One region of the Aromatoleum petrolei genome, then DNA from elsewhere that is predicted to be linked to it. Evidence: predicted binding sites of a transcription regulator. Region 1 holds the regulator's gene; each other region holds the start of a gene.
The links. Region 1 encodes FNR, which switches genes on or off when oxygen is low (the NO sensors DNR and NnrR bind a similar motif). Its sites were predicted from a motif close to TTGANCTAGNTCAA; they were not measured.
Positions count from the first base shown of each region.

Region 2: a site for FNR is predicted at 5,452-5,465, ahead of ToN1_RS07385 (nitrite reductase). Genes of this name have one in related genera too.
Region 3: a site for FNR is predicted at 4,381-4,394, ahead of ToN1_RS19105 (aldehyde ferredoxin oxidoreductase C-terminal domain-containing protein). Genes of this name have one in related genera too.
Region 4: a site for FNR is predicted at 2,605-2,618, ahead of coxB (cytochrome c oxidase subunit II). Genes of this name have one in related genera too.

Region 1 is NZ_CP059560.1:3,948,659-3,955,844, forward strand. Features, by position in the region: gene ToN1_RS17980 (MBL fold metallo-hydrolase RNA specificity domain-containing protein) at 1-1,018, shown strand, start outside; gene ToN1_RS17985 (PHA/PHB synthase family protein) at 1,164-2,801, shown strand; gene ToN1_RS17990 (Crp/Fnr family transcriptional regulator) at 2,909-3,595, opposite strand; gene ToN1_RS17995 (NnrS family protein) at 3,735-4,922, shown strand; gene ToN1_RS18000 (SirB2 family protein) at 4,927-5,325, shown strand; gene ToN1_RS18005 (hemerythrin domain-containing protein) at 5,322-5,852, shown strand; gene fnr (fumarate/nitrate reduction transcriptional regulator Fnr) at 5,892-6,632, opposite strand; gene hemN (oxygen-independent coproporphyrinogen III oxidase) at 6,766-7,186, shown strand, end outside.
Region 2 is NZ_CP059560.1:1,592,785-1,599,970, forward strand. Features, by position in the region: gene nirJ (heme d1 biosynthesis radical SAM protein NirJ) at 1-619, opposite strand, end outside; gene ahbB (siroheme decarboxylase subunit beta) at 709-1,215, opposite strand; gene ToN1_RS07360 (Lrp/AsnC family transcriptional regulator) at 1,215-1,697, opposite strand; gene ahbB (siroheme decarboxylase subunit beta) at 1,694-2,755, opposite strand; gene ToN1_RS07370 (cytochrome D1 domain-containing protein) at 2,757-3,941, opposite strand; gene ToN1_RS07375 (c-type cytochrome) at 3,988-4,296, opposite strand; gene cobA (uroporphyrinogen-III C-methyltransferase) at 4,576-5,400, shown strand; gene ToN1_RS07385 (nitrite reductase) at 5,543-7,186, shown strand, end outside.
Region 3 is NZ_CP059560.1:4,187,070-4,194,255, forward strand. Features, by position in the region: gene ToN1_RS19095 (efflux RND transporter permease subunit) at 1-231, shown strand, start outside; gene adeC (AdeC/AdeK/OprM family multidrug efflux complex outer membrane factor) at 231-1,625, shown strand; gene ToN1_RS19105 (aldehyde ferredoxin oxidoreductase C-terminal domain-containing protein) at 1,827-4,151, opposite strand; gene ToN1_RS19110 (AMP-binding protein) at 4,548-6,038, shown strand; gene ToN1_RS19115 (MFS transporter) at 6,149-7,186, shown strand, end outside.
Region 4 is NZ_CP059560.1:1,712,501-1,719,686, reverse strand. Features, by position in the region: gene ToN1_RS07915 (MFS transporter) at 1-853, shown strand, start outside; gene ToN1_RS07910 (DUF3833 domain-containing protein) at 853-1,374, shown strand; gene ToN1_RS07905 (SDR family NAD(P)-dependent oxidoreductase) at 1,361-2,149, shown strand; gene ToN1_RS07900 (nuclear transport factor 2 family protein) at 2,146-2,568, shown strand; gene coxB (cytochrome c oxidase subunit II) at 2,717-3,844, shown strand; gene ctaD (cytochrome c oxidase subunit I) at 3,898-5,475, shown strand; gene ToN1_RS07885 (cytochrome oxidase small assembly protein) at 5,615-5,737, shown strand; gene ToN1_RS07880 (cytochrome c oxidase assembly protein) at 5,734-6,297, shown strand; gene ToN1_RS07875 (DUF2970 domain-containing protein) at 6,303-6,542, shown strand; gene ToN1_RS07870 (cytochrome c oxidase subunit 3) at 6,569-7,186, shown strand, end outside.

The sequences.
Region 1 (7,186 bases):
CAATCAGGCACGAGCGAGCCTGGCGAGCCTGCGCAAGGTCGCATACGGCGAAGAGTTCACGCCGCACCCGGGGGTCCGTTGCCGCTTTCATGACGCGGGCCACATCCTGGGGTCGGCGGTGATCGAGCTCGACGTCGAATCCGGCGGCGCCGTGCGCAAGGTGGTTTTCAGCGGTGATCTCGGGCAGCCGACGAGGCCGGTGCTGCGCGATCCTACGCCGATTCCCGAGGCGGATTTCCTCATAGTGGAGTCTACTTACGGCAATCGCGCTCACCGAGCGATGGCGGAAACCGAACGGGAGCTGGTGTCCATACTCAAGGACACGCTGGAGCGCCGGAAGGGCAACGTCATCATCCCCGCGTTCGCGGTTGGGCGTACGCAGGAAATGCTGTTCGTGCTGGCTGGGCTGGTGCGTCAGGGCAAATTGGACGGGCTGGATGTGGTCGTCGATTCGCCGATGGCGGCGGCAGTGACCGAGCTCACGCTGCGTTACGACGAACTGTGGGACGACGAAACGCGCGAGCTGCTAGGTTGGATCCGTGCCCACAGCGAGCGTATTCGCCTGAGGTTCGTTCAAGATGTCGAAGAGTCGAAGGCATTGAATAACGAACGGTCCGGGCGCGTGATCATTTCCGCAAGCGGCATGTGCGAGGCGGGGCGGATCAAGCATCACCTGCGCTACAACATCGACCGCAGCGAATGCAGCATCGTGATCTGCGGTTTCCAGGCGGCCGGCACGCTCGGCAGGCGCCTGGTTGACGGTGCGCGCGCGATCACGCTGTTCGGCGAGCGGATCCCGGTGCGGGCCGCCGTCCACACCATAGGCGGGCTGTCCGCCCATGCCGACCAGCCCGCGCTGCTGGAATGGCTGGCGCACTTCGAGCAGCCGCCACGCCGTACGTTTGTCGTGCATGGCGAGCTGCAGGCGGCAACGGCGCTGGCGGATGCCGTGGATGAGCGCTTCGGCTGGCCGCACGTCACGGTTCCCGCGGCGGGGCACTGTTATAGTTTGATTTGAGCGTCATTGCGATGGGCGGGAGCGTCGGGACATGAAGAACGGAACTGCGGGACGGAAGCGTGGTGCGGGAGATCCTCAGCGATCCGTGCGGCGCGCGCTTCGCGAAATCCACGACCGCGTCGAAGGGACTGTCGATCCGCTGGGGATGGCTGCCCCGATCATGCATGCACAGCTTGCCTGGTTAGCCCACCCGCAGGAACTTGCCGAACGGATGGTGGAACTCTCGAGCGACCTGTGGCGCCTGCAATGGCATTCCGCCTGCCGTGCAATGGGAATTGCGAGCAAGGATCCGGTCGTTCCCAATGCTGACGATGAGCGGTTTGGCGATCCTGTGTGGACGGATTCGGCGACCTGGGATCTGACGAAGGAGTGGTACCTCGCGTTCACGCACCATATGCAGGACTCGCTTTTCGACACGCCAGGGCTCTCGAGCAAGGAGCGTCGTCGTGCCGCATTCTGGTGGCGGAAGTGGTTGAACGCGGTTGCGCCGACCAACTTCTTCTGGACCAATCCGGTCGCGATTCGCAAGGCCATCGAGACGAAGGGCGAGAGCCTCGCCGAAGGCGTACGTAACATGCTCGCGGACCTCGATGCGGGCGAGATTCGCCTGAGCAGTCCGGGCGATTTCAAGGTGGGGGTCACCCTGGGCACGACCGGGGGATCGGTCGTGTTCCGCAATCGGTTGCTGGAGGTGATCCATTACGCGCCGACGCAGCCGAAGGTGCATGCCGAACCGGTCGTGATCGTCACGCCGTGGATCAACAAGTTCTACATTCTCGATCTCACACCGAAGAAGAGCATGGTCCGCCATCTGCTGGATCAGGGCCTAGACGTGTTCATCACGAGCTGGAAGAACCCCGATCAGTCGATGCGCGATGTCACCTTCGACAGCTATCTGGAGGAGGGCGTCCATGCCATCGTCGAAGCGGCGCGCAGTTTCACCGGCGCGGCCAAGGTGCACGCGGTCGGCTACTGCATAGGCGGCACGGCCCTGGCAATGTACATGGCGTGGGCGAATCGACGCTTCCCGCAGGACGAGGTTCCGGTGGCGGACTGGACGCTGTTCACGACACTCGTCGACTTCCATCGTCCCGGGGACATCGAGGTATTCATTGATGAGTCGAGTGTCCGCTACCTCTCCGAGAACATGGCTCGCAAGGGCTTCCTCGAAGGCAAGGAAATGGCCGCCGCCTTCCGCCTGCTCCGTTCCAACAGCCTGATCTGGCACTACGTCGTACACGGCTGGTTGTACGGCGAGGCGCCCGCGCCCTTCGACGTGCTGTACTGGAACATGGACGCCACGCGCATGCCATATGCGATGCATTCGTGGTACCTGCGCGAGCTCTATCTCGAGAATCGCCTCATCGAGGTGGATGGCCTGACGATTTCGGGGCAGCCGATCGATCTGTCCCGCATCGTTCAGCCGCTGTATGCCGTCGCGGCCGAGGACGATCATATCGCTCCGTGGGCGCAGGCGTATCGCGTCAACAATCTCGTCACCGGGCCGCGGCGTTTCGTGTTGTCGAGTTCGGGCCACATCCTCGGCATCGTCAATCCGCCGGTCAATCCGCCCAGGCGCAAGTACTGGGTCGGGGCAGCCCGACGTACGGACAAGGCGGACGACTGGCGCAAGCACGCCGAAGAGCATGACGGCAGCTGGTGGAACGACTGGGTCGCCTGGCTCAAGCCGCGTTGCGGCGAGCTTGTCGATGCCCGCCCTGCCGCGTCCGCGGTGTTTCCCGAGATTGCCCGGGCCCCAGGGCAATACGTACTCGAGCGCTGATCCGATTCCCGCTTGCCGGTCGAGGCGCTACCCCCGATTGACGCCTGTCAAGGTGACCCGAAGCCTGCGCACCGAGAATCCCCTGAAAGCCCCGCCGCGGGTGCCGGTCAGCCCTGATGGCGGGCCAGGCGGGCGGGGTCCAGCAGGGAGATGTGCTTACCGTGTACCGTGATGAGTCCGGCTTCGGACAGGTCGTGAAAAATCCGCGACAGCGTTTCGGGGGTCAGATTGAGCCGCGAGGCGATGACCTGCTTGCTCGTCGGCAGGGCGATGTCGCAGGCGCCGTCGCTCTCGCCATCGACCTGCTGCAGCAGATAGCCGATCACCCGCTGCATGCTCGAGCGCAGGGAGTAGGTCTCGACGTCCTGGATCATGCCATGCAGTCGGATCGCCATGCCGGCGAGGAGTTTGCGTGCGAATCCCGGATCCTGGTCGATGAGTTCCGACACGACCGCCTGGCCAATGTGCAGCAATTGCGTCGCGCTGAGGGCTTCGGCGAACACCGGGTACGGGCGGTTGAGGAACATCACGGCCTCGCCGAAGGTGTGCATCGGGCTGATGATCTCGACGACCTTTTCGTTGCCTTGAGCGGACGACACGGCGAGCTTCATCTGACCCGAAACGACGTAGTAGAAGCCGTGCACGGGGGCGCCGCGCTGGAACAGGATTTCGCCCTTCTCGAGATGGCGTTCGCGGGTGAAGCGGGCAACACGGTCGATCTCCTCTGCGGTCAGTTCGCCGAAGAAAGAAACTTGGCGCAGCGCGGTGGGGATATCGACTGGACGGTTGGGCATTTCAGACTCCGTGGGGAAACTTGTGCATTCTAACCCGCAACCCAACACGGGCCGCGACCCTGCGGCCCGGAGACTGTCTCCGCTGGGCGCGACAACGGACAAGGCGCAGGGAGGGGCAAAGCCGACCTCGAGCACCTTCATGCTGTTTGTCGCGCCGCACCGGGCAATGTTCCTGTCCGGCGGAGTGATGCTTCTCGTGAGCTTTGCGCTGTGGGCTGCCGAACTCGGCGCCCGCGCCGGGCTGCTGCCCGCGATCGGATGGGTTTTTCCACCGGGGTGGATGCACGCACTGCTCGTGACGGGCGGCATTTTTCCCTTCTTCATGTTCGGATTTCTCCTCACCGCGATGCCACGCTGGCAGGGATATGACGAGATTGCGGAGGGCCGCTGGCTGTGGTCGTGGCGCCTGCTCGCAGCCGGTTGGGCGCTCGTTACCGTGGGGATGGTTGTGCCGGGCGTTGCCGTGGGCGGCTTGGTGTTCGTGCTCGCTGGATGGGGCGGGATGCAGCGCATCCTGTGGCAGGTCGCGCATCATGGCGACCTCGAGGCGCTGCATGCCCGCCTCGTGTGCTACGCAATGATCGCGGGCATGTTGGCCGTTCTTGCCTGGCTGAGTTTTGCGCTGAGCGGCGATCCGGTCTGGGCGCGCATCGCGATCGAGCTTGCGGTGTTCTGCTCGCTGCTGCCGGTGTTCTTCGGCGTGTGCCATCGCATGGTGCCCTTCTTCTCCAGCAGCGTGATCCCTTCCTACGTCATGGTGCGTCCGCTGTGGGTCATGGTGCTGGTCGTCGGCGGCAGCGTCACGCATGCCCTGATCGACGTCGCGGGATGGTTGTCGCTGCGCTGGATCGTCGACGTCCCCGCTGCCGTTGCCGCCCTGTGGCTGTCACGGCAGTGGCGGCCGGTGCCGGCGATGAAGGTACCCCTTCTGGGCATGCTCCACATCGGGTTTCTGTGGCTGGGAATCGCGCTGACGCTCTTCGCAATCCAGAGCGTGGCGTCGCTGCTGGGGTACAGCATCCTGGGCATGGCTCCACTGCATGCGCTGGGTGTCGGATTCTTCGGGTCCGTCCTGATGGCGATGGTGTCGCGGGTCACGCTCGGGCACTCGGGGCGCAAGCTCGCAGCAGATCGCCTGACCTGGGGGCTTTTCCTCGGTCTCGAAGCCGTGGTCGTCGTGCGGATCGCGGCCGAACTCGTCCCCACAGGCTGGTCGGCGCTCGTCATGCTGCTGGCTGTGCTAGGTTGGCTGGGCGTGTTCGGCGCCTGGGCGACGCGCTATCTGCCGATCTACTGGCGGCCGCGCAGCGACGGGCGCCCGGGTTGAGCGCATGTACCTGACGGTCAAGCACTTGCACATCCTGTGCGCGATTCTGAGCATCAGCGGCTTTCTGCTGCAGGGCGTGTGGATGATGCTGCGTAGCCCCCTGGTGGATCACCGCGTCACGCGCACTCTGCCGCATGTGATCGACACTGTGTTTCTCGGCAGCGCGATCACGTTGGCGACGATGAGCGGCCAGTACCCCTTGGTCGCGCCTTGGGTCACCGCAAAGGTTGTCGCGCTTGTCGGCTATATTCTTCTTGGGGCGACCGCGCTGCGCTGGGGACGCAACATGCGCGTCCGGGTAATGGCGCTGCTCGCGGCCCTGCTTGTCTTTTCATGGATCGTGTCGGTGGCGCTGAGCAAGAACCCGGCAGGATTCCTCGCGTTTGCCGGAGTTCTCCAATGACCGAATCGCTGATCCCTTCTTCACCCGGTTTCGAGACGCCTCTCGAGATGCTCGAGGCCTGCCATGAGCGCCTGCAGGCGCAGCTTGCGACCCTGGCACGGCTCGCCGCATGGCTGCCGGAGCATGGTCCCGACAAGCAGGCGCAGCAGGCGGCCGTCAACGTTATGCGTTACTTCGACGTCGCCGCCGTGAAGCATCATCAGGACGAGGAGGACGACCTTTTCCCCGTCCTGCGCGCGCGTGCCGATGAGGCCCGGCGTGCAGAACTCGGCGCGCTCATCGACTGGATCCTTGCCGATCACCAGAAGCTCTTTGCCGGCTGGGCGCGGATGCGCGCACGTCTCGAGCGCATTGCCGCCGGAGAAGGGGCCGATCTCACGGCTGCGGACGTCGACGCGTTTGCGGGCGCCTATCGCAGCCACATTGAGCGCGAGGAAGGCGAACTGCTGCCGATTGCGCGCAAGCTGCTGTCCGAAGAAGACATCGCCGCCCTGTCCGGCACGATGACTGCGCGACGGCGTCAATAACGCCCGCGGCCGGCGGACGTATGATGGTGGAAAACTCCTTCAGGGGCGCGGCGTGGGGTGCTGGATCAGCCGTTTCAGGCCGACGATGTCCAGAATGCGGATGTGCTTCTGCTGAACCGCGATCAGCCCTTCGTCCTGGAACTTCGAAAAGGCACGTGACACCGTCTCGAGCTTGAGGCCCAGATAGGAGCCGATCTCCTCGCGGGTCATGCGGAGGTGGAACTCCGCCGGAGAAAAGCCGCGTGCCGTGAAACGCTGGGACATGTTGAGCAGGAAGGCCGCCAGGCGCTCCTCCGCACGCATCGAGCCAAGGAGGGTCATCACGCCATGGTCGCGCACGATTTCGCGGCTCATCACTTTGTGGAACTGCAGCTGCAGTCCCTCGACCACGCGCGACAGTTCCTCGAGCTTGCTGTAGGCGATCACGCACACCTCGCTGTCTTCCAGCGCGATCGCGTTGCAGGAATGGGCTTCGGTGCTGATGCCGTCGAGTCCGAGCATTTCCCCGGTCATCTGGAACCCGGTGACCTGTTCGCGTCCGTCCTCGAGCAGCACGTCGGTCTTGAACGAGCCGGCGCGGATCGCGTAGATTGCCTCGAAAGGATCTCCCGCGCGATACAGGTGCTGCTGGCGCTTGATCTTGCGACGTGCGCCGACGAGTTCGTCGAGACGGTCGATTTCCGATTCCGACATCCCGAACGGCAGGCACAACTCGACCAGATTGCACTGGGAGCATGCGACCTTCAGACTCGCAACTGTAATCGGCACCGTCGCCTTCATTTGCACGATAATATTGTTCCTTCTACGACGACCGAGAAGTGGCAGGCGCCCGTCGGAATGTACCGTTGATCCACGTCAACCACGAAACTGCGGCTTTTTGAGATCGTACGGAATGCACTCAAGCGATACAACCATGACCAGTCAGAAAGACCTAGTTTTCGACCAGCAGTTGATTCGTCGGTTCGACATCAACGGGCCGCGCTACACGTCCTACCCGACGGCCGATCGCTTCGTCGAAGCGTTCGATGCCCGTGCGTTGCGGGACTGGCTGGCGCAGCGCGGTGTGGGCGGCGTGAGTAAACCGCTTTCATTATACTTCCACATCCCCTTCTGTAACACGATCTGCTATTACTGCGCGTGCAACAAGATCATCACCAAGGATCACGCGCGCTCGGCCAAGTACCTGAAATATCTCGATAAGGAAATCGAGATGCAGGCGGCCGCGCTGGGCGGCAGCCATCAGGTCACGCAGCTGCACTTGGGCGGCGGCACGCCGACCTTCCTGTCGCACGACGAGCTGCGCCAGCTCATGGACTCGGTGCGCAAGCGCTTCA
Region 2 (7,186 bases), 2.4 Mb from region 1:
TGCCGCGGCCGGCGTAGTTGAGGTGCGAGAAATAGAACTTGTCGATGCCTTCGTCCTCGACGAGGCGCAGTAGCGCCGGCAGGTCGTACGCGTTGTCCTCGGTCATCGTGTAGCGCACGCCGACCTTGATGCCTCGTGCGAGGCACAGGCGAATGCCCGCCATCGAGGCCTCGAAGGCGCCTTCCAGGCGCCGGAACTTGTCGTGCGTTGCTCCGATACCGTCCAGGCTGACCCCGACATAGTCGAAGCCGGTATCGGCAATCTTGTCGATATTGCCTTCGTCGATCAGCGTGCCGTTACTGGACAGCCCGACATAGAAGCCCATTCCCTTCGCACGCCGGCCGATCTCGAAGATATCGGGCCGCAGCAGCGGCTCACCACCGGAGAGGATCAGCACCGGCACACGGAAGGCCTTGAGGTCGTCCATGACGCGGAAGACATCGGCGGTCGACAGCTCGCCGGGGAAATCCTTGTCGGCCGAGATCGAATAGCAGTGCTTGCAGGTGAGGTTGCAGCGTCGGATCAGGTTCCAGATGACGACGGGGCCGGGCGGATTACGGCGCGGCGCGACGGGCGTCGGGTGGTCGAGTTCGCGAATGAAGTTCGAGATGCGGAACATGGTTTCTCTCCGAGGTCCCGGCCATTAGAGCGCGGACATGCGGGCACAGAAATGACGCTCATCAAGCGGGCTGAAACCGCCAGAGGGGATCAGCCCGATGCGGCGATGCGCAGGCCGGTTTTTTTTAGGATCGCTGACGAGAACAGCACGTCGCGGGCACGGCAAGCCCCCGGGAAGCGCGCCTCGAGCCGGGCAGCGATGTCTTCGAGTTCGGCACGCACGGCGTCATGACTGCGGCCGTGGAGCATCGCGAACAGGTTGTAGGGCCAGTCAGGAAGGCTGCGCGGCCTGCGATAGCAATGTGTAACGGCGGCAAGCGAACCCAACCACTCACCGACGGCGTCGATCGTTCCGTCGGCGACATCCCACACGCTCATGCCGTTGGCGGTGTAACCGATGGCGTAATGGTTCGGCACGGCGCCGATGCGCCGGATCACACCGCGATCGAGCATGGACCGGATTTGCGCGAGCAGTTCTTCCGGGGTAATCCCGAGGTCGCGCGCGACCGTACCCCAAGGATCGGACACAAGGGGCAGTCCTCCCTGGGTCGCGACGATGATGCGGCGCTCCAATTCGTCTGCTGCGGTCCTGGCCATCACGCCTCCAGCTTCATTTCGACGAAGTACTCGCGCTCCTTCGGAAACAGGAACACGGGCACCCCCGTCGCCGCCTCGATGCGGCGCGCGCTGTCGGCAATGCCGTCGGGCCGCTCGGTAGCGAGCACGAACCACATGTTGAGAGCGTGTTCGCGCCGGTAGTTGTGCGCAACTTCGGGAAAATCATTGACCTGCGCGGCCACACGGTCGAAGTCCGCTTCGGGGATGCTCATCGCAGCAAGGCAGAACGCCCCGCCGATGCGCTCGATCTGGAACATGGGGCCGAAGCGTGTCAGCACGCGCTCGTCGAGGAGCCGCTGCAGACGCCTGAGGACCTCCTCCTCCGGGAGCCCAAGACGTGCCCCGACGTCGGCGAACGGTCGCTGTGATAGCGGGAAATCGCCTTGCAGCGCGTTGATCAGCGCGCGGTCGATGTTGTCGAGCACCACAGACGTCGCGCGAGAAGTGCGGCGCTCGCTCATCGACTGGCGTCCGTCAGGTAACAGGCCCCCTGCTGCTTGAAGCGGCGGCAACTGAAGAGCACATCGTGCGCCCAGCGGTCGAGGCCGAGCCGCGCCGCAATGTCGGCACGTGCCGCGTGGACGGCCTCGCGCGAACGCCCATGTATCATGCAGAAAAGATTGTAAGGCCAGCCGGGCAGCACACGCCGGCGGCGATAGCACAACGTGACCGCCTGCTCGGCTGCGAGCAGGCGGCCGACGCGGCTCACCCCCTCGTCCGGAACGTCCCAGACGCACATTGCGTTGGCATGAAAACCGAGTTCGTGATGGCGCACGACGATCCCGAAGCGCTTGACGATGCCCTCGGCGAGCCAGCGCTCAAGCAATTCGATGACCATCGCCTCGCTGATCCCGGCCCTGCGCCCCAACGCATCGAACGGACGCGACTCGAGTGGCAGGCCGTCCTGCAGCGCGCGCATCAGCTCGCGCTCCAGCCCCGGCAACGCACAAGCCTCCGTCGCAATCGGCTGCGCCAAGATGACCGCGTCCCGGCTTCCCCCGCGTGCCGCGCCGCCACCAGTCAGATCGAAGCCGAGATCGATGTGGAACTCCTCTTCCAACGGCAACACGATCACGCCACAGCGCGTGTCCCGCTCAATGCCGGCGACGATGTCCTGCAACCGTCCCGACGATGCCGCGGTGACGACGAACCACAGGTTGTACGCGTGCTCGCGCTGGTAATTGTGATTGACCTCGGCAACCGCGCTGACGCGAGCGGCGATCTCCTCGAGCCTTTCGGCCGGTGCGGCGAGTGCAGCCAAGGCGCTGGCGCCGATGCGGCGCGGAGCGAACACCGCGCCGACGCGACTGATGACGCCCGACGCCCGCCATGCGTGAAGTGCATCCAACACCTCGTCTTCGCGCAGGCCACATGCGGCCGCAAGCGCCGCAAAGGGTCGATCTACAAGCGGAAAACCGCGCTGGAAGTCGTTGAGGAGGCGGAAGATGCTTGAACCGGCTACGGTAACGGGGATCTGCGTCGCTTCGGGTTCGACCGCATGTGCGCCATGACAACCCATATCAGAACCCCGTGCGGAACGCGCGGCTGGTAAAGAAAATTCCGCTCGGACTGGCAGCGGGAAGTTCAGTGATCTTCTGACGGCTGCGGGTGTCGTATATCGCAACCTTGTTGTCGTCGCGCGCGGAGATCCATACCGCCTCGCCCTTGGGCGTGAATTCCAGATGCAGGATCGCGCGGCCCGGCTGGAAACTATCTACGAGCCGGTTAGTGAAGGTGTCGATGACCTGCATCCAGCCGTTGTCCGGAAAGGCGAAATTCACCCACACCTCGCGCCCGTCCGGCCGCGCCATGACGAACACGGGCTGGCTTTTCACCGGAATGCGGGCAACTTCCTTCCAGCTCCCGAGCTCGACAACGAGGACCTCATGCCGGCCGATCGCCGGCAGATAGGCACGTCCGGCGGCGACCGCCCAGCCGCGCAAATGCGGCATCTTGTACACCGGCAGCGCCTGTTCACCGCGACCGTAGCCGGGCAGGATCGTATGCACGCCCTGCCCGGGCTGCCAGAGATCAAGCATGGACAGGCCGTCCTCACCAAACAGGCCCGCAATATAGTAGCGGCCGTCCGGGGTGACCAAGGCATCATAGGGCTGCTTTCCGGCCGGATAGCGCTCCGTCTTCGGATTCCTCGGGTCGGAGAGATCGGTGACGCGGATTTCGTTCGCGTCGAAGAGCGAATAGATGAAGCGATTGCCCGGCAAGTCGGCGAGACCGACCACTTTCGAGCGCTTGCCCTCCGAACCGAATTCGGCCGGAACGTCGGCCACGAGTTCCAGCGTGTCGGCGTCGAAGGCCTTGATCCCACCGGGTTCGTAATTCTGCGCCACCACCAGGCGACCATCCTGCGAGACGGCCCCGCCGATCGAATTGCCCGCCTGCACGACGCGCCCGACGATCCTGGCGGTGAGCAGATCGACCTTGGTGAGCCCGCCGTCGCGCCCGAACACATAGGCATATCGCCCGTCGCGGGAAAAGACGACCGACGCATGCGAGAGGTCGCCGAGTCCCGAAACCTGCGCGAGCGAGCTGCGGCCGGATGTCTCGATCACCTGCACCTGCCCCGTCGCGCGCTCGATTACGATCCCGAGGTCGCCAGTGCCACGCAGCGGCGGCTGCGTCGCACATGCCGACAAGAGCACCACTACCGGAATCCACCACATGTATTTCACGATCAGATGCAGCATTGGTCCCTCATCTCATATCCGAAACGCAGGGATGCTGGAACCCCGCTCAACGCGCGGCACCCGCATCTACCGGAAAACCTTCTTGAAGTCGCTCGACAATCCACGCTGCCTCGTCCTCCACGACGATGCCTCGGAAGGGCGGCATCGGCGTGCCGGGGCGGCCGCCAAGGATGGTGGCGACAAGGCTGTCGCGCGGCTTCTCGCGCAGGGCCGCCACCGTCAGCGCCGGTCCCAATCCGCCCTGCAGCGTGAGTCCGTGACAGGAGCCGCAGTCCTGGCGCACCAGATGCACCAATTCGCGCACCCGCTCTGGCTGAGGTGCCGTCTGCTGAGCGAATGCGGGCATGGTCGGCATCGACACCACCAATGCGAAGGTCATCGTCCGGAACACCCAACTCATCACGCCGCGAACTCCTGAAAATTGGCACACCCGCCTTATCCCACGCTCCCGAATCAAAGGGACCGGCATCAGAATCGGCGAGGCAAGTATCAAGCGCACGGCATTCTGCGATCCTTGATATCGGTTAATTTCCCGGACGAGACGTAGGGATACAGTGTCGGCGCGATTCAGCTGTTTGCCAACAAGAACCTGCCGCGCGGGCACTGATCCACGCGGCATCCTGGAGAGCCACCCATGAGCACGCACAACGGCGTCACCGACCCGAGGCAGTGCAGCGTCGGCAACGCATTCCGCTCCGTCGGCAAGGTCTACCTGGTCGGCGCCGGCCCCGGCGATCCGGACCTGCTCACACTGAAGGCGGCGCGCCTGATCGAACATGCGAAAGTGGTCGTCTATGACCATCTCGTCGGCAAAGGCGTCCTTGCACTGGTCAATCGCAACGCACGGCTTATATACGTGGGCAAGGAATCGGGTAACCATGCACTGCCACAGGACCAGATCAACGGTCTTCTCGTCGAACTCGCACGCTCCGGCGTCGATGTCGTGCGGCTCAAGGGCGGTGACCCTTTCATGTTCGGACGCGGCGGCGAGGAGATGGAGGAACTGGTCGACCACGGCGTCGCGTGCGAGGTCGTGCCGGGCATCACGGCCGCCTGCGGCATCTCTGCCTGTACGGGCATGCCCCTGACCCATCGGGATCACGCGCGCTCGGTGGTGTTTACGACCGGCCATCTCAAGGACGGTAGCGTGAACCTGGACTGGCCAGCACTCGCACGCCCAAATCAGACGGTGGTCATCTACATGGGTCTGGGCGCACTCGACATCATCTGCTGCGAACTCATCGCCCACGGCCTTCCACGCGACACGCCGGCCGCCGTGGTCCACGCCGGCACGACCAGTCGCCAGATCACGCTTACGGACCGGGTCGATCGTCTTGCGGGAGCCGTGAAGCGCGCCGGAATAAAGTCACCTGCGCTGATCATGGTCGGCTCTATCGTTTCACTGCATGGTCTCCTAGGCCAGATTTCGCAGCACGAGGAACTCGCGCTCACGGCTTGAACGGCCCGCGCACAGTGATCACGTCATAGACGTATTGACTAAGACCCCAATTTGATCGAGGTTAAGGATTTGCAGTCGGATGAGGATCAGTCTTCGCTTCTGCAAGGCTTTCCACACGACATCTTTCAGAAGGGAGATCGCAATGAGTAAGCAAGGTAAATGGCTGTCCGGCGCAATCATCCTCGCCAGCATGCCGCTGGCCATCGCACAGGCCTTTGCGGAAGAGCCAAAGCACATCGGCGAGGCTGAGGCCAAGTATCAGGCTGGCGGCTCGCCGTTGGCCGATGTGGACCTGTACAAGGACAGCAACCCTGACGCTCCCAAGATGAGCAAGGCCGAATTCGACAAGGCCCGCAACATCTACTTCCAGCGCTGTGCCGGCTGCCACGGCGTGTTGCGCAAGGGCGCGACCGGAAAGCCGCTTACACCCGACATCACGTTGGCGCGCGGCAGCGAATACCTGAAGGTCTTCATCAAGTACGGATCGCCGGCAGGCATGCCAAACTGGGGCACCTCCGGCGAACTCACCGACGACGAAGTCGACCTGATGGCGCGCTATATCCAGCAGACGGCGCCCACCCCGCCGGAGTTCGGCATGGCCGACATGAAACAGACGTGGAAGGTCATCGTTCCGCCCGAGCAGCGGCCGAAGAAGAAGATGAACAACTACAACATCTCCAACATCTTCTCGACCACGCTGCGCGACAGTGGGGAAGTGGCGCTGATCGACGGCGACACGAAGAAGATCATCAATATCGTCAAGACCGGTTATGCGGTGCATATCTCCCGCATCTCGGCATCAGGTCGCTACCTCTTCGTGATCGGTCGCGACGCCCGCGTCAATATGATCGATCTGTGGATGGAAAAGCCCGACAACGTTGCCGAAATCCGCATCGGTCTCGAAGCGCGTTCGGTGGACACGTCGAAGTTCAAGGGATACGAGGACAAGCTGGCGATCGCCGGCGCGTACTGGCCGCCGCAGTTCGTGATCATGAACGGCGACACGCTCGAGCCGCTCAAGATCGTGTCCACCCGCGGCCTCACGGTGGATACGCAGGAATATCATCCCGAACCGCGCGTGGCCTCGATCGTCGCCTCGCACTTCAAGCCCGAGTTCGTCGTCAACGTGAAGGAAACCGGCAAGACGATGATGGTCGATTACTCGGACATCACCAACCTGAAGATGACCGAGATCGGGTCCGCACGTTTCCTGCATGACGGAGGGTGGGATCTCTCGAAGCGCTACTTCATGGTAGCCGCGAACCAGTCGAACAAGATCGCCGCGATCGACGCCAAGGAAGGCAAGCTCGCCGGCATGGTTGAAGTGGGCAAGATCCCGCACCCGGGACGCGGCGCCAATTTCGTCCATCCGAAGTATGGCCCGGTGTGGGCGACCGGCCACCTCGGCGACGAATCGATCGCCCTGATCGGCACCGACCCGAAGAACCACAAGCAATACGCGTGGAAGCTCGTCGAGAACCTGAAGAGCCAGGGCGGCGGTTCGCTGTTCATCAAGACGCACCCGAAGTCGAACCACCTTTATGTGGATAACCCGCTGCATCCGGAGGCCAAGGTCAGCCAGTCGGTCGCCGTGTATGATCTGAAGAACCTGCAGGGCGGCTACAAGGTTCTGCCGATCGGCGATTGGGCGGGTCTGAAGGACGACGGTGCCAAGCGCGTGGTGCAGCCCGAGTACAACAAGGACGGCAACGAGGTCTGGTTCTCGGTGTGGTCGGCAAAGGACAAGGAGTCGGCGATCGTCATCGTCGATGACAAGACCCTGGAG
Region 3 (7,186 bases), 240 kb from region 1:
ACTTCGCTCGCCTTCGGCCTGGGGGTGTTGCCGCTCGCCAAGGCGACCGGCGCAGGTGCCGGCAGCCAGAACGCGATCGGCACAGGCGTGCTCGGTGGCACGCTCGCTGCGACCGTGCTGGGCATCTTCTTCATTCCGTTGTTCTACGTCGTGATCAAGCGCATCTTCAAGGGCAAGCCGCAGGACGATGCGTCCGCGGCCCGTGCGCCGGCAGTGCAGGAGGCAAAGTAATGACTCGATTGCGTACTCTGGTCGTCGCGATGGCCGCCACGCTGGCGGGAGCGTGCTCGCTGATCCCCGCGTATGAACGCCCCGCCGCGCCGGTGCCGGCCGCATTCCCGGATGCGCCGGCGACCGCCGCGAGCGTATCGGAGGCGCCGGCATGGCGCGACTATTTCGCCGACGCACGCCTGCGCGAGCTCGTCGAACTGGCGCTCGCGAACAATCGCGACCTGCGCATCGCCGCGCTCAACATCGAGCGTGCGCGGGCGCAATACGGCATCCAGCGGGCGGACCTGTTCCCGTCGATTACGGCGAACGGCGGGCAGACTGCCCAGCGTCTTCCGGCCGACCTGAGCCGCAGTGGTGAAGCCGGCACGACGCGCCAATACAGCGCGACGGTGGGTTTTTCCGCCTACGAGCTGGATTTCTTCGGCCGCATCCGCAGCCTCAACAAACAAGCGCTGGAGCAGTACCTCGGCACCGAGGAAGCACGGCGGAGCGCGCAGATCAGCCTCGTCGCCGAAGTCGCCAATGCGTGGCTGCGGCTCGCCGCGGACCGCGAACGGCAGGCGCTGGCGAACAACACGCTGGCGACGCGGCAGAAGTCGTACGAGCTGACGAAGCGCAGTTTCGACGTGGGTGCGACCTCGGCACTGGATTTGCGCCAAGCGCAGACGCTGCTCGAAGGTGCGCGCGCGGATGCGGCGCGCTACGCTTCGCTGGTCACGCAGGGCCGCAATGCGCTGGCGCTGGTCGTCGGTGCGGAGGTTCCGACCGAGTTGCAGCCGCAGGGCTTCGCGGAGGCGATCACCGCGGTGGCCGAGCTGCCCGCGGGGGTGCCGTCCGAGGTTCTGACGCGCCGCCCGGATATCCTTCAGTCCGAGCGCCAGCTGCGGGCGGCAAACGCCAGCATCGGTGCGGCGCGGGCGGCCTTCTTCCCGCGCATCACGCTGACTGCGGCGGCGGGTACGGCGAGCAGCACGCTGGACGGGTTGTTCGAGGCGGGATCGGGGACGTGGAGTTTCGTGCCGCAGATCTCGCTGCCGATTTTCGAGGCGGGGCGGCTGTCGGCGAACCTGGAGGCGACCAAGGTGCAGCGCGAGATCGCGGTCGCGCAGTACGAGAAGGCGATCCAATCGGCGTTCCGCGAGGTCGCCGATGCGCTCGCCGACCGCGCGACGCTGGCCGAGCAGCTGGATGCGCGGCGTAGGCTGGTGGAGGCGAGCGAGGCGAGCTTCAAGCTTTCCGAGGCGCGCTACAAGGCTGGCATCGACAGCTATTTCGGGCTGCTGGATGCGCAGCGCAGCCTGTACGCCGCCGAGCTGGATCTGATCGCCGTGCGTCAGGCGGATGGTGCCAACCGTATCGCGTTGTACAAGTCGCTGGGCGGGGGCTGGCAGTAGGAGGGCCGGACGAGAAGACGGCGAGCCAACGCCTCCGTTCGCCCTGAGCAGGTCGAAGGGCAATCGCAGGGTTTCGACGGGCTCAGCCCGAACGGTATTCTGCTGCGAGGCAATCAACGGCAGACGGCGGACGAGGGCATCGTCCGCCGTCTGCGTTTGGTCCGAAGCGAGCGGGGAGCGAGCCCCGTCCGTTTCTCCCGTTCAGCCCCCCGCGATGATGGGCACGAAGGCCACGCGGTCGCCGCTGCGCAGGGCGGCGTCGCGCTCGCCTGCCAGAACCATGTGGCCGTTGACCGCGATGTTCCACGAATGATCGTTCAGCGCCTCGCGGGCTTCGGGCAGCCGGCGGGCCAGCGCGTCGCGCAGCGCGACGACGTTCGCAACCGGTTCGTCGATGACCACCGCCTTCTCCGGCGCGCCGGGTAGTGCGTGTGGCAGATCGACCCGCACCGAGAAGCCGGTGGTCGCGGCAGCCAGCCGCTCGTGCCAATCGGCCTTGGGCACGCCTTCGGCGTTGAGGCCGGTGACTTCATAGAAGCGTGCCTTCATCGCCTCGAATTCCTTGCGGTCGACCTTCTCGCCCTTGAAGGGGCCGACCTCGATCTCCTCCTCGAACCAGCGCTTCGGCAGCGTATCGTCCTTGGCGCGCAGGCCGAGGCGGAAGTTGATCAGGCGCTCCAGGCCGGTGATGTTGCGGCCGATCTCGTTGAGCTGCTCGCCGGTGAATTCGAGTGCCGTCGCGGTCGTGAGTTGGGTCGCGAAGTCGCCGCAGTCCGGGGTCGTCGGCGAGTTGAACAGCTTGGTATTGAAACGGCACATGCCCACCGAGTCACCGACGGCGAAGGTGTTCTCGCAGCGGCGCACGGCGAACTCCTTGCCGTCGTAGCGGTTCGGCTCGGCCGCGACGGTGCCGCCGTAGAGCTCGGTCTTGAACGGGGCGTCGTCGTTGATGCGGGCGTTGATCTCCAGCGTGACGCGGTTCCTGAGGTGGTCCATGCCGCGCGTGGCGACCGACAGGCCCAGCGCGAAGGCCTTGAGGATGCGGGCGTCGTGCGGGTCGGACTGGAACAGGCCCTTCACCGCCATGCGGTAGTCGAGGGCTTCGGCGGGATACTTGCCGCGTTCGACTGCGCGGGTGGAGTCGGCGATGGTGTCGCCGAAGCCTTCGCGCTTCGCCGTCATGAACAGCAGCTTCTCGACCGTCTCGTAGTTGCCCCAGGACAGGTCCAGCCCGCCGGTGTGGCTCGCGTCGATGATGCCGCGCTGCCACAGCTCCATCGCCCATGCGATCGAGCTGCCGGTCGAGGCAGAGTCGAGGCCGAGGTCGTTGAGGATGTTATTGAGGCGCAGGACGTGCTCCGGCTCCTTCAGGCCGATCATCGGGCCGAACTTGCCGACGGTGACGTACTCGGGGCCGTCCCCCTTGTCGTACTGGTCGAACTTGCCGTCGTTGTGGATGCCGTTGTAGGTGCGCTCCTTGCCGTGTTCGACGTCGGCCTGCGCCTTGTCATAGCTGGCGTTGCCCTTCAGCCCCTTGAGCGCGGCCGAGCCCCAGCCGCCCTTGCCCTCGGGGGTCATGTCGTTGAGGTTGCGGCAATGCACCGGGCACTTGAAACAGCCGTCCATGCCGGGACGGTAGGGGTCGAAGTTGTCCGCATCGAGCGTCTCGTGCCACGCGGTCTTCTGGTTGTTCAGCGTGCCGAGCGCGCCCAGCACGCGCGAGGGCTTGTACAGGAAGGGCGTGCCGACCTGCTTGAGGGCGTTCTTGATCACCGAGGTCGAGGTGATCTTCTTGCCGATCACCTTGTTGTGCGCCTTGAGCTCGGCCACCTTCGGCGCTTCGTCGGGCTTGCCGTGCATCATGATGGCTTTCAGGCGCAGCGAACCCATCTTCGCGCCGCCGCCGCCGCGCGCCCAGATCGCCTTGATGCCGCCCATGATGCCGCTGCATAGCGCGAGGTTCTCGCCAGCGGTGGTGATGCGGGCGAGCGCCATGTCCTTGCGCTCGGTGCATTCGAAGTCGCGTTCGATCGCGCCGGGCAGGTCGAGGTTGTCGAGGCCGACGTAGGGCGTCGCGTCGAGGAACTGCACTTCTTCATGCGCAATGCGCAATAGCGTCCATTGCGGCGCCTGGCCGTACAGCACGATGTGGTCGTAGCCGTGGCGTTTGACGAAGGACGGGAAGTAGTCGCCGCCGTTGGTGTCGAGGATCGCATCGCTCTCGGGCGAGCGGCTGGTGAAGTTGCCGCGGGTGGCCGCCGGCATGTCGCCGGTGAGGGTGCCGGCGCCGAAGATCAGGGGAACCTCGGGGTCGAGGGCTTCGCGTCCGTCCTGCAGCAGGTTGTAGAGCAGGTACATATTGGCGCCGCGGCCGCCGAGGTAGGTGCGCAGTACGTCGAGCGGCAGGTACTTGCGCTGCGTTTCGCGCTTCTCGAGGTCGACAAACAGCACGGCGCCCTGCGTGTCGTATTGCGGCGTGTCGTGCATGCGTGCACACAGTTGTTCGACCTTGTCCCTGATCCCCATTGCCGTCTCCTGTTTCCTGATGATTGGCTGCAGTGTGGCTATAAAACAGTTGGAAGTCAAACAAAAAAGAGGGTGTTTTTTTGCAGGACATACGGCGTACACGTGAAGCGGAGGCGGGATTGCGAGACGAGCCGCCGTGTCTGACGTCGCTTCCATGCACAGCGCGGGATGCAGCGCGGGTTCTTGCGAGAATTGCCGAAAATCGGTTCTTAGTGCACTGCAAAATAATTTGATATCCATCAAAGTCGGCGCAGAAAATCTCTGCCCCGTATTGTTCCCGTCCTCCCCCAAGCCTATCGTGCGCAGAAATTTCGGTCGCCCGTCGGCGCAACCCGATTCAGCGGACGACTACGCGGGTTCCCCTGCGGGAACCTCCTCAACGTGGAGAAGTGCAGAATGAATGCTGCTGAAATCCTGCTGTCGGCCGGCGCGGATGCCGCGATAGCCATCGAATGCGGCGAGCGACGAGTGAGCTACGCGGAATTGCGGGACCGCGTGCGGCGCGCGGCCGGAGCCTGGCAGGCCCTGGGGCTCGCTCCCGGCGAACGCGTGGTCGTGTTCGCGCCCGACAGTGACGACTGGGTCGAGGCGTATCTCGGCGCGATCTGGGCCGGCGGCGTGGTGATCGGCGTCAATCCGCGCCTGTCGATGACGGAGCTCACGCCCATCCTGAAGGAATGCGAGGCGCGCTTCGTGTGGTGCGAGCCGGCGCAGGCAGGTGAACTGCAGGGGCTGGTCGCAACGTTACCGGGAGCACCAGCGGTGGTCGGTGGCGGCGTCGCGGCGCGTGACTGGGCGCAGGCGCTCGCAGGTGCCGAAGGGCTCGAGCCCATGCAACTCGATGCCGAAGCGCCGGCCCTGTGGATTGGCACCTCCGGCACGACGGGCACGCCCAAGGGGGTGATCCACGTGCAGCGCGTGGTCGCGAACGCCCATTCCTTCGCCTGTAGCCTCGCCGGTCTGACGTCTGCGGACCGGCTATATGCAAGCTCCAAGCTGTTCTTTGCCTACGCGCTCGGCAACAGCCTGTTCGCGGGTCTGCGTGCAGGGGCCACCGTGATCCTTGACCGCGAATGGCCCACGGCCGAGCGTGTCGAGGAGATGGTCGCGAAACATCGGCCGACGCTGCTCTTCAGCGTGCCGACGCTGTACAACAAGATGCTGCAGACGGGCGTGGCGGCGCGGCTGGCGGAGCGCGGCATCCGCCATTTCGTGTCAGCCGGCGAGGCGCTGCCGCTCGCGATCCGCCAGGGCTGGCGCGAGCAGACCGGGTGCAGTCTGATCAGCGGTTACGGCACGTCCGAGACGCTGTGCCTGATGCTCTACAGCGACGACGACTCGGGCCTGATGCGCCCGACGCCGCTGACCGAGGTGCGCTTCAACCCGGACGTCGATGCGGATCTGCCCCAGCGCATCTGGGTGCGTCACACCACGGTCGCGGTCGGTTACTGGAAGCGGCCCGAGGCGCAGGTCGATTTCGACAACGGCTGGTTTTCGCCCGGCGACATGTTCCTGCGCCATGCGGACGGCCGTCTTGAATACGCCGGGCGCAACGACGACATGCTGAAGATCGCGGGCCAGTGGGTCAGCACGTTGTGGGTCGAGCAGGCGCTGGCGGCTCACTGCGGCGACACCCTGCAGCAGATTGCGGCGGTCGGCGTCGATTCGGCAGATGGTCTGACGGCACTGGCGGTTCTGGTCGTGGCCGCGCCGGGACGCTGGGCCGAGGCGCGCCAGCGGGTGGAGGACGGCATCGCCGCACTGCCGGGGCATCGACGCCCGCGCTGGGTGCATTGGGTCGATGCGCTGCCGCTGACGCCGACGGGCAAGCTGCAACGCGGCCGTTTGCGTGCGCTGCACGAGCGCCACGCCGCTGCCGCTGCCTGACGAATGCCCTCGGGTGGCCCGCACGCGGGCACACCCTCCTGAAGCGAAGAGGCTGTCGCGGGAAGGCCACCCAGCAGCCGCCACACCATCCGGCCAACGAGGAGACAACCGTGTCCAGTAAAGACGCCGTCGATGTTCAGTCCTTCATAGACCACCAGCCCTTCTCGGGCTTCCAGTGGCTCATATTCGTTCTGTGCTTCCTGATCGTGCTGCTCGACGGTTTCGACACCGCGGCGATCGGCTACATCGCGCCGTCGCTCATTCAGGAGTGGGGCGTCACCAAGCCGGACCTCGCGCCGGTGTTGAGCGCCGCGCTGTTCGGGCTTGCGGGTGGGGCGCTGCTGTCCGGTCCGCTGTCCGACCGACTCGGGCGCAGGCTGGTGCTGAACGTGTCGGTGCTGGTGTTCGCTCTGGCGAGCATGGTGTCGGCATTCGCGTCCGATCTGCAGAGCCTTACCGTGCTGCGCTTCCTCACGGGAATCGGTTTGGGGGCGGCAATGCCGAACGCGGTCACGCTGATCAGCGAATACTCTCCGTCGAAGCGCCGGGCCCTCATCACGACGGCGATGTTCTCGGGCTTCCCCCTGGGGGCGGCGTTCGGCGGCTTCCTCGCTGCGTGGATGATCCCGCATTTCGGCTGGCGCAGCGTGCTGGTGCTCGGCGGCGTGGCTCCCATCGTGCTGGTCGCGGTGATGCTGGTGTGGTTGCCGGAGTCGGTGCGCTACATGGTGGCGAAGGGGCATTCGACCGAGCGGATCCGTGCGGTGCTCGGCCGTATCTCTGCTGCCGCGGCGGCGCTTGCCTCATCCTTCCACCTTACGGAGACGGTTTCCATTGCGGATGGAAAGAGCGGACTGGGCGTCGTTCTGTCGCGCTCCCGCGTGGTGGGCTCGGTGATGCTGTGGCTCGCCTATTTCATGGGGCTGGTGATCTTCTATGCCCTGATCAACTGGATGCCCATCCTGTTCAAGGATGCCGGCCTCGATCCGAAGACGGCCACGTTGATCTCCGCGCTGTTCCCGCTCGGCGGTTGCGCAGCGGTGTTCGTCGGTTGGCTGATGGATCGTTTCAACGGCAACCGCATCGTCGCCATCGCCTACGCACTCACCGCGGTATCGGTGTTTGCGATCGGGCAGATGGTGGGCAAC
Region 4 (7,186 bases), 2.2 Mb from region 1:
CCGCGAGGGTTTCGCGCTGGCGGGCGTCGTGCTTGCGGCCGCGCTGCCCTCGCTGCTCGGGAACGATTCCGTCGTTGGCGCGGCGCAGCTCGGTTGGGTATTCCTCGTCGTCCTTGCCCTCGGCGCGGGCCTCACCCTGCATTTCGCGCCGGCCGCGACGAAGACCGCCGGCGGCATCGTGACGCTGCGCTCGGCCCTGCGTGACGCGCTCGCCAGCCGGCCCTTCGTGCGACTGCTCGTGGTGTTCGCGGCCAACGGCATCGCCGCCGCGATTCCCGCCGCGACGGTGCTGTTCTTTGTCTCCGACGTGCTGCAGGCCGAGTCCGCTTCCGGCCTGTTCCTGTCCCTGTATTTCCTCGCCGGGGCTGCGAGCATGCCGTTGTGGGTGCGCTGCGCCGCCGCGATCGGCAAGCTCCGGGCCTGGCTGGTCGGCATGCTGCTGGCGATGGCGGTGTTTGCCTGGGCGGGCACGCTCGGCGCCGGCGACGTGGGCTGCTTCGCGCTGATCTGCGTGCTGTCGGGCGTGGCCCTTGGGGCGGATCTCGCTCTGCCGGCCGCCATGCTCGCGGACCTGCTCGCGCGCGAACGTTCGGCCGGCCCGCGCGCGGGCGCCTGGTTCGGCTGGTGGAACCTCGTCGCCAAGGCGAACCTCGCGCTGGCGGCCGGCCTCGCCTTGCCGCTGCTCGACAGCTTGGGCTATGCGCCCGGCACACGCGATGGCGATGCGTTGGCGACCCTCGCGGGCGTGTATGCGCTGCTGCCAGTGGCCCTGAAGGCGCTCGCCGCGACCCTGCTGTGGCGCTGCCGGCGCGATCTTGTTTCAGAGGAGGAGCGGCGATGCGCCGAATGCTGATGACCCTGGCGATGGCCACGGGGATCGCCGGCTGTGCCGGCATCGACGTGCAGGACTACGCCGCCGAGACCCCGGCGCTCGACCTGCGCAATTATTTCAACGGCACGCTCGACGCCTACGGCATGTTCCAGGACCGCTCGGGCAAGGTCGTGAAGCGCTTCCATGTCGTGATCGAGGCGAGCTGGCGCGGCGAGATCGGCACGCTCGACGAGCGCTTCACCTATTCCGACGGCACGACCCAGCAGCGCGTGTGGACGATCACCCGGCACGACGCGCACCGCTACGCGGGCGTCGCGGCCGATGTCGTCGGCGAGGCGCAGGGCGAGGCGCGCGGCAACGCGCTGCGCTGGCGCTACGTCCTCGCCTTGCCCGTCGGCGAACGGGTGTGGCACGTCGATTTCGACGACTGGATGTTCCTGATGGACGAGCGCGTGATGCTCAACCGCTCGGTGATGAGCAAGTTCGGCGTGCGCCTCGGCGAGGTCACCCTGTCGTTCGTGAAGCGCAATGCCCATCCTTGAGCCGCTCAACCCGCCGATCCGGGACTGGCGCGGCCTGCGCGTCTGGCTGGTCGGTGCGTCGACCGGCATCGGCGCGGCCCTCGCGCGCAATCTTGCCGCACGCGGCGGACGACTCGCGATCTCGGCGCGCGACGAGGAGCGGCTCGTGGCGCTTGCCGCGGACTGCCCCGGCAGCCTCGCGCTGCCGATGGACGTCACGCGCGGCGTGGTGGAGTTCGCGCGCGTGCGCGACGAAATGCTCGCCGCGTGGGGCGGCATCGATGTGGTGATCCTCAACGCCGGCACCTACCGGCCGATGCGCGCGTGGGAGCTCGAGCCGGAGGCGGTGCGCGCGACCCTGGACGTCAATCTGCTCGGCGTCATCGACGGTGCGACCAGTGTCGTGCCGACCCTGCTCGCGCAGCAGCGCGGCGCCCTCGCGATCGTCGGCAGCGTCGCCGCCTACCGCGGACTGCCGCAGGCGGCGGCCTACGGACCGTCAAAGGCCGCGCTCGTCAACTTCGCCGAGTCCCTGTATCTCGACCTCGCGCCGCGCGGCGTCGCCGTCCACCTTGTCAGCCCCGGCTTCGTCGCCACCCGCCTCACGGCGCAGAACCGCTTCGCGATGCCGGCCCTGATGCAGCCCGAGGACGCGGCGGCGGAAATCGTCGCCGGATTCGCGCGCGGCGACTTCGAAACCCACTTCCCGCGTCGCTTCACGTGGCCGATGAAGCTGCTGCGAGCCCTGCCCTACCGGCTGTACTTCGCCCTGGTGCGGCGGGTGATCGGGCGATGACGCACGCAGCCGCGGAAAGCCTCGCCGATTTTTACGCGACGCTGACGCCGCGGTCGCTCGCGCGCCTCGCCGACTTCTATGCGCCCGACGCGCGCTTCGTCGATCCCTTCAACGACGTCACCGGCGTGGATGCGATCGAACGCATCTTCCGCCACATGTTCGCGACCGTCGACGACCCGCGCTTCGAGGTGACGAGCTGTCTCGCGCGCGACCAGGAGGCCATGCTTGCGTGGACCTTTCGCTTCGGCTCGGGGCAAGCACAGTGCGAGATCCGCGGCGTCACGCAGCTGTGTTTCGATGGCGCCGGGCGGGTCGTCGAGCACATCGATCACTGGGATCCCGCGCGTCAGCTCTACGAACGGATCCCGTTCGTCGGAGCCATCCTCCGTGCATTGCGTCGCCGCCTCTCCGCGCCCTGAAGAGCGTGCAGATATCACATATTGCGGTGCAATATATTGATAAATCTCAAAATCCGTGTTGCGGGTGGTATTTTTACTATGGCATGATCCATTCGGGTTCGCTGAAATACGGCTCTCACGAGCTTGCGCATTCGATGGGGGTTGGGACATGAGTCTTGCCGGTCGTCATGCAGTCGCCGTATCCCTGATGCTCGCGTCGCCAGCCCTCCTGGCCCAAAGCCGCTACAACCTCCAGTCCCCTGCCACCGGCATCGCCGCGCAGATCTACGACATGCACACGCTCATGTTGCTGATCTGCCTGTTCATCTTCGTCATCGTCTTCGGCGTGATGTTCTGGGCGGTGATCCACCACCGCAAGTCCAAGGGCGCGGTCGCCGCGCACTTCCACGAGAACACCGCGGTCGAAATCGCCTGGACCGTGATCCCCGTCCTCATCCTGCTCGGCATGGCCTGGCCGGCGACCAAGACCGTGCTGGAGATGAAGGACACGCGCGACCCCGACATCACCATCAAGGCCACCGGCTACCAGTGGAAGTGGGGCTACGATTACCTGCAGGGCGAAGGGCAGGGCATCCGCTTCGTCTCCAACCTGTCGACGCCGCGCGAACAGGTGGACGGCCGCGCAGCCAAGGGCGAACACTACCTCGTCGAGGTGGATCACCCGGTCGTCGTCCCCGTAGGCAAGAAGGTGCGCATTCTCACGACTGCGGCCGACGTGATCCATTCGTGGTGGCTGCCGGCCTTCGGCGTCAAGCAGGACGCCATCCCCGGCTTCATTCGCGACAGCTGGTTCCGCGCCGACAAGGAGGGCGTCTACCGCGGCAACTGCGCCGAGCTGTGCGGCAAGGACCATGGTTTCATGCCCATCGAGGTGCATGTCGTGTCGCCGCAGGCCTACAGCAAGTGGGTCGCCGACCAGCAGGCCGCGATAGCCGCCGCCGCGAGTGCGGGCGCGCGCGAGTGGGCGCTCTCCGAGCTTCTCGAACACGGCGCCAAGGTCTTCGCCACGAACTGCGTCGCCTGCCACCAGGCCGACGGCAAAGGCCTGCCGCCGGCCTTCCCGCCGCTGGACGGTTCGAAGGTCGTGCTCGGCGAGGCCGCCGGGCAGATCGCGGTCGTCCTCAACGGGCGCCCCGGCACGCCGATGGCGGCCTTCGGCACGCTGCTTTCCGACGCCGACATCGCGGCGGTCATCACTTACACGCGCAATTCCTGGAGCAACAAGACCGGCGAAGCCATTCAGCCCTCGCAGATCGCGGCGGCGCGAGGCAAGTGACAGCAGCCGGATAGCCGAAGCAGTCCGAAGGTCCGATTCGTCAAGGAGGCAGCATGGCGGCAGTCATGTCCGATCACGCGCACGGCGACCATCACGGCCCCACCGGCCTGATGCGCTGGATCACGACGACCAACCACAAGGACATCGGCACGATGTACCTGATCTTCAGCTTCATCATGTTCCTCTCCGGGGGCGTGCTGGCGCTGACGATCCGGGCCGAATTGTTCCAGCCAGGGCTGCAGGTCGTGCAGCCGGAGTTCTTCAACCAACTCACGACCATGCACGGCCTCGTGATGGTGTTCGGCGCCATCATGCCGGCCTTCGTCGGCTTCGCGAACTGGCAGATCCCGCTGATGATCGGCGCCAGCGACATGGCCTTCGCGCGCATGAACAACTGGAGTTTCTGGCTGCTGCCGCCGGCCGCGATCCTGCTCATCGGCTCCTTCTTCGTCCCCGGCGGTGCCACCGCGGCGGGCTGGACGCTCTACGCGCCGCTGTCGGTGCAGATGGGAATGGGCATGGATATGGCGATCTTCGCCCTCCACATCATGGGGCTCAGCTCCATCATGGGCGCGATCAACATCGTCGTCACCGTCCTCAACATGCGTGCGCCGGGCATGACGCTGATGAAGATGCCGCTCTTCTGCTGGACCTGGCTCATCACCGCCTACCTGCTCATCGCGGTGATGCCGGTGCTTGCCGGGGCCGTGACGATGGTCCTCACCGACCGCCACTTCGGTACCAGCTTCTTCAGCGCCGCGGGCGGCGGTGACCCGGTCATGTATCAGCACATCTTCTGGTTTTTCGGCCACCCGGAGGTCTACATCATGATCCTCCCGGCCTTCGGCATCATCAGCCAGATCATCCCCACCTTCGCGAGGAAGCCGCTCTTCGGCTACGCCTCGATGGTATACGCCACCGCCTCGATCGCCATCCTCTCCTTCAGCGTGTGGGCCCACCACATGTTCACCACCGGCATGCCCGCCGTCGGTCAGCTCTTCTTCATGTACGCGACCATGCTCATCGCCGTGCCCACCGGCGTGAAGGTGTTCAACTGGGTCGCGACGATGTGGCGCGGCTCGATGAGCTTCGAGACGCCGATGCTCTTCGCCGTCGGCTTCATCTTCGTGTTCACCATGGGCGGCTTCACCGGCCTCATCTGCGCCATCGCCCCGATCGACATCCAGGTGCAGGACACCTACTACGTCGTCGCCCACTTCCACTATGTGCTCGTCGCCGGCAGCCTCTTCGCGCTTTTCGCCGGCGCCTACTACTGGCTGCCGAAGTGGACCGGCCACATGCCCGACGAGCGCATCGGCAAGCTGCACTTCTGGTGCTCCATAGTCTTCTTCAACGTCACCTTCTTCCCCATGCACTTCCTCGGGCTCGCCGGCATGCCGCGCCGCATCCCCGACTACGCGCTGCAGTTCGCCGACTTCAACATGCTGGCCTCGATCGGCGCCTTCGGCTTCGGCCTCTCCCAGCTCATCTTCCTTTTCGCCGTCGTGAAATGCGTGCGCGGCGGCGAAAAGGCCGCGGCTCGCGCCTGGGAGGGTGCCGAAGGGCTCGAGTGGACGGTCCCGTCGCCCGCGCCGCACCACACCTTCGAAGAAGCGCCGGTGGTGAAATGAGCAGGCGGTCAGCTTTCCCCGCTGCGAGCGCCGGATGGGGTATCCGCGGCGCAGGCGAGGACTGTCTGAGCCCGCAGGGCGAGTTCCGCAGCCTGCAGAGCGGATACCTCGTCCGGTGCGGATCGAAGGCCAGGACGCCGTGACCCGCAGCGAAGACCCCGTCCGCCGCGCCGCGAACCGACGTACCGCCCTCGTCCTGGCGGCCGTCGCGCTCGCGTTCTTCGTCGCCGCACTGTTCAAGTTCAAGGGGCTCACGCCATGAGCGCAGCAACCCGCATCGCCGCGGAAAACCGCCGCCTGCTCGTGCGCCTCGCCGTCGCCGCCGTCGTCATGTTCGGCTTCGGCTTCCTGCTCGTGCCCTTCTACGAAAAAATCTGCGAAGTCACCGGCATCAACAACCTGCTCAAGCCCGACTCCGTCGCCAACACCCAGATCGACCTCACGCGCACCGTCACGGTTCAGTTCGACGCCAACACCCACGACCTGCCGTGGCAGTTCCGCCCCCTGCAGACCCAGATCAGCATCCACCCCGGCGAACTGGCCACCGTCGCCTACGAAGTCTCCAACACCCGCAGCGAGCCGGTCACCGGTCAGGCCGTCCCCAGCTACGGCCCGCAGCTCGCCGGCCAGTACTTCCGCAAGCTCGAATGCTTCTGCTTCGCCAAGCAGACGCTTGCCGCCGGCGAAAAACGCACCATGCCCGTCGCCTTCGTCGTCGACCCCGGCCTGCCCGCTGACGTCAAGGTCATCACCCTCTCCTACACCTTCTTCGAGATCGCCGGGCGCCGCATCGCCGGTGATGGCGCGGGAGACCGTTCGTGATCGCCATGCAAAACCAAGACTCGCGCCAACCACCACCCGGCGATCCCGCCACCCCGCCACGCGCAGGCTTCCTCGAGACGCTGCGTGCCGTGTTGTGGTCATTCATCGGCATCCGGCGCCGCCGCGACTACGAACACGACGCCCGCTCGCTCGATCCGCGCGCGGTCGTCGTCGCCGGCCTGCTCGCCGGACTCGCCTTCGTGCTCACCATCGTTGCCGTCGTGCGCCTGGTGGTCGGTTCATAAGGTTTGGGAGAGGAAGGAGTACGCACATGACGCAGACCTTCGAGAAGTACTTCGTCCCCGAGCCGTCGAGGTACCCCATCTTCGGCTCGGTCGCGCTGCTCCTCTTCACCGGCGGCGCCACGATGTGGCTCAACGGCATCAAGGCCGGGCCGTGGATCTTCTTCCTCGGCATCGCCGTGCTCGTCTTCATGCTGTTCGGCTGGTTCGGCCAGGTCGTGCGCGAATCCGAAGGCGGCAAATACGGCCGCAAGGTCGATCGCTCCTTCCGCTGGTCGATGGGCTGGTTCATCTTCTCCGAAGTCATGTTCTTCGCAGCCTTCTTCGGCGCGCTGTTCTACGCCCGCGTCCTCTCCGTCCCCTGGCTCTCCTCCGGTGATACCCTGGAACTGCTGTGGCAGGGCTTCACCGGCGGCTGGCCCACCGCAGGGCCCGACAAGCCCGACCCCTTCACGCCGATGACCGCCTGGGGCATCCCCGCGATCAACACCCTGATCCTGCTCAGCTCCGGCGCGACTCTCACCTGGGCGCACCACGGCCTGCGCCACGACCGGCGCGGCCAGCTCAAGCTCGGCCTGCTCGTCACCATCCTGCTCGGCGTCCTCTTCCTCAGCTTGCAGATCTACGAGTACCGCCACGCCTACGCC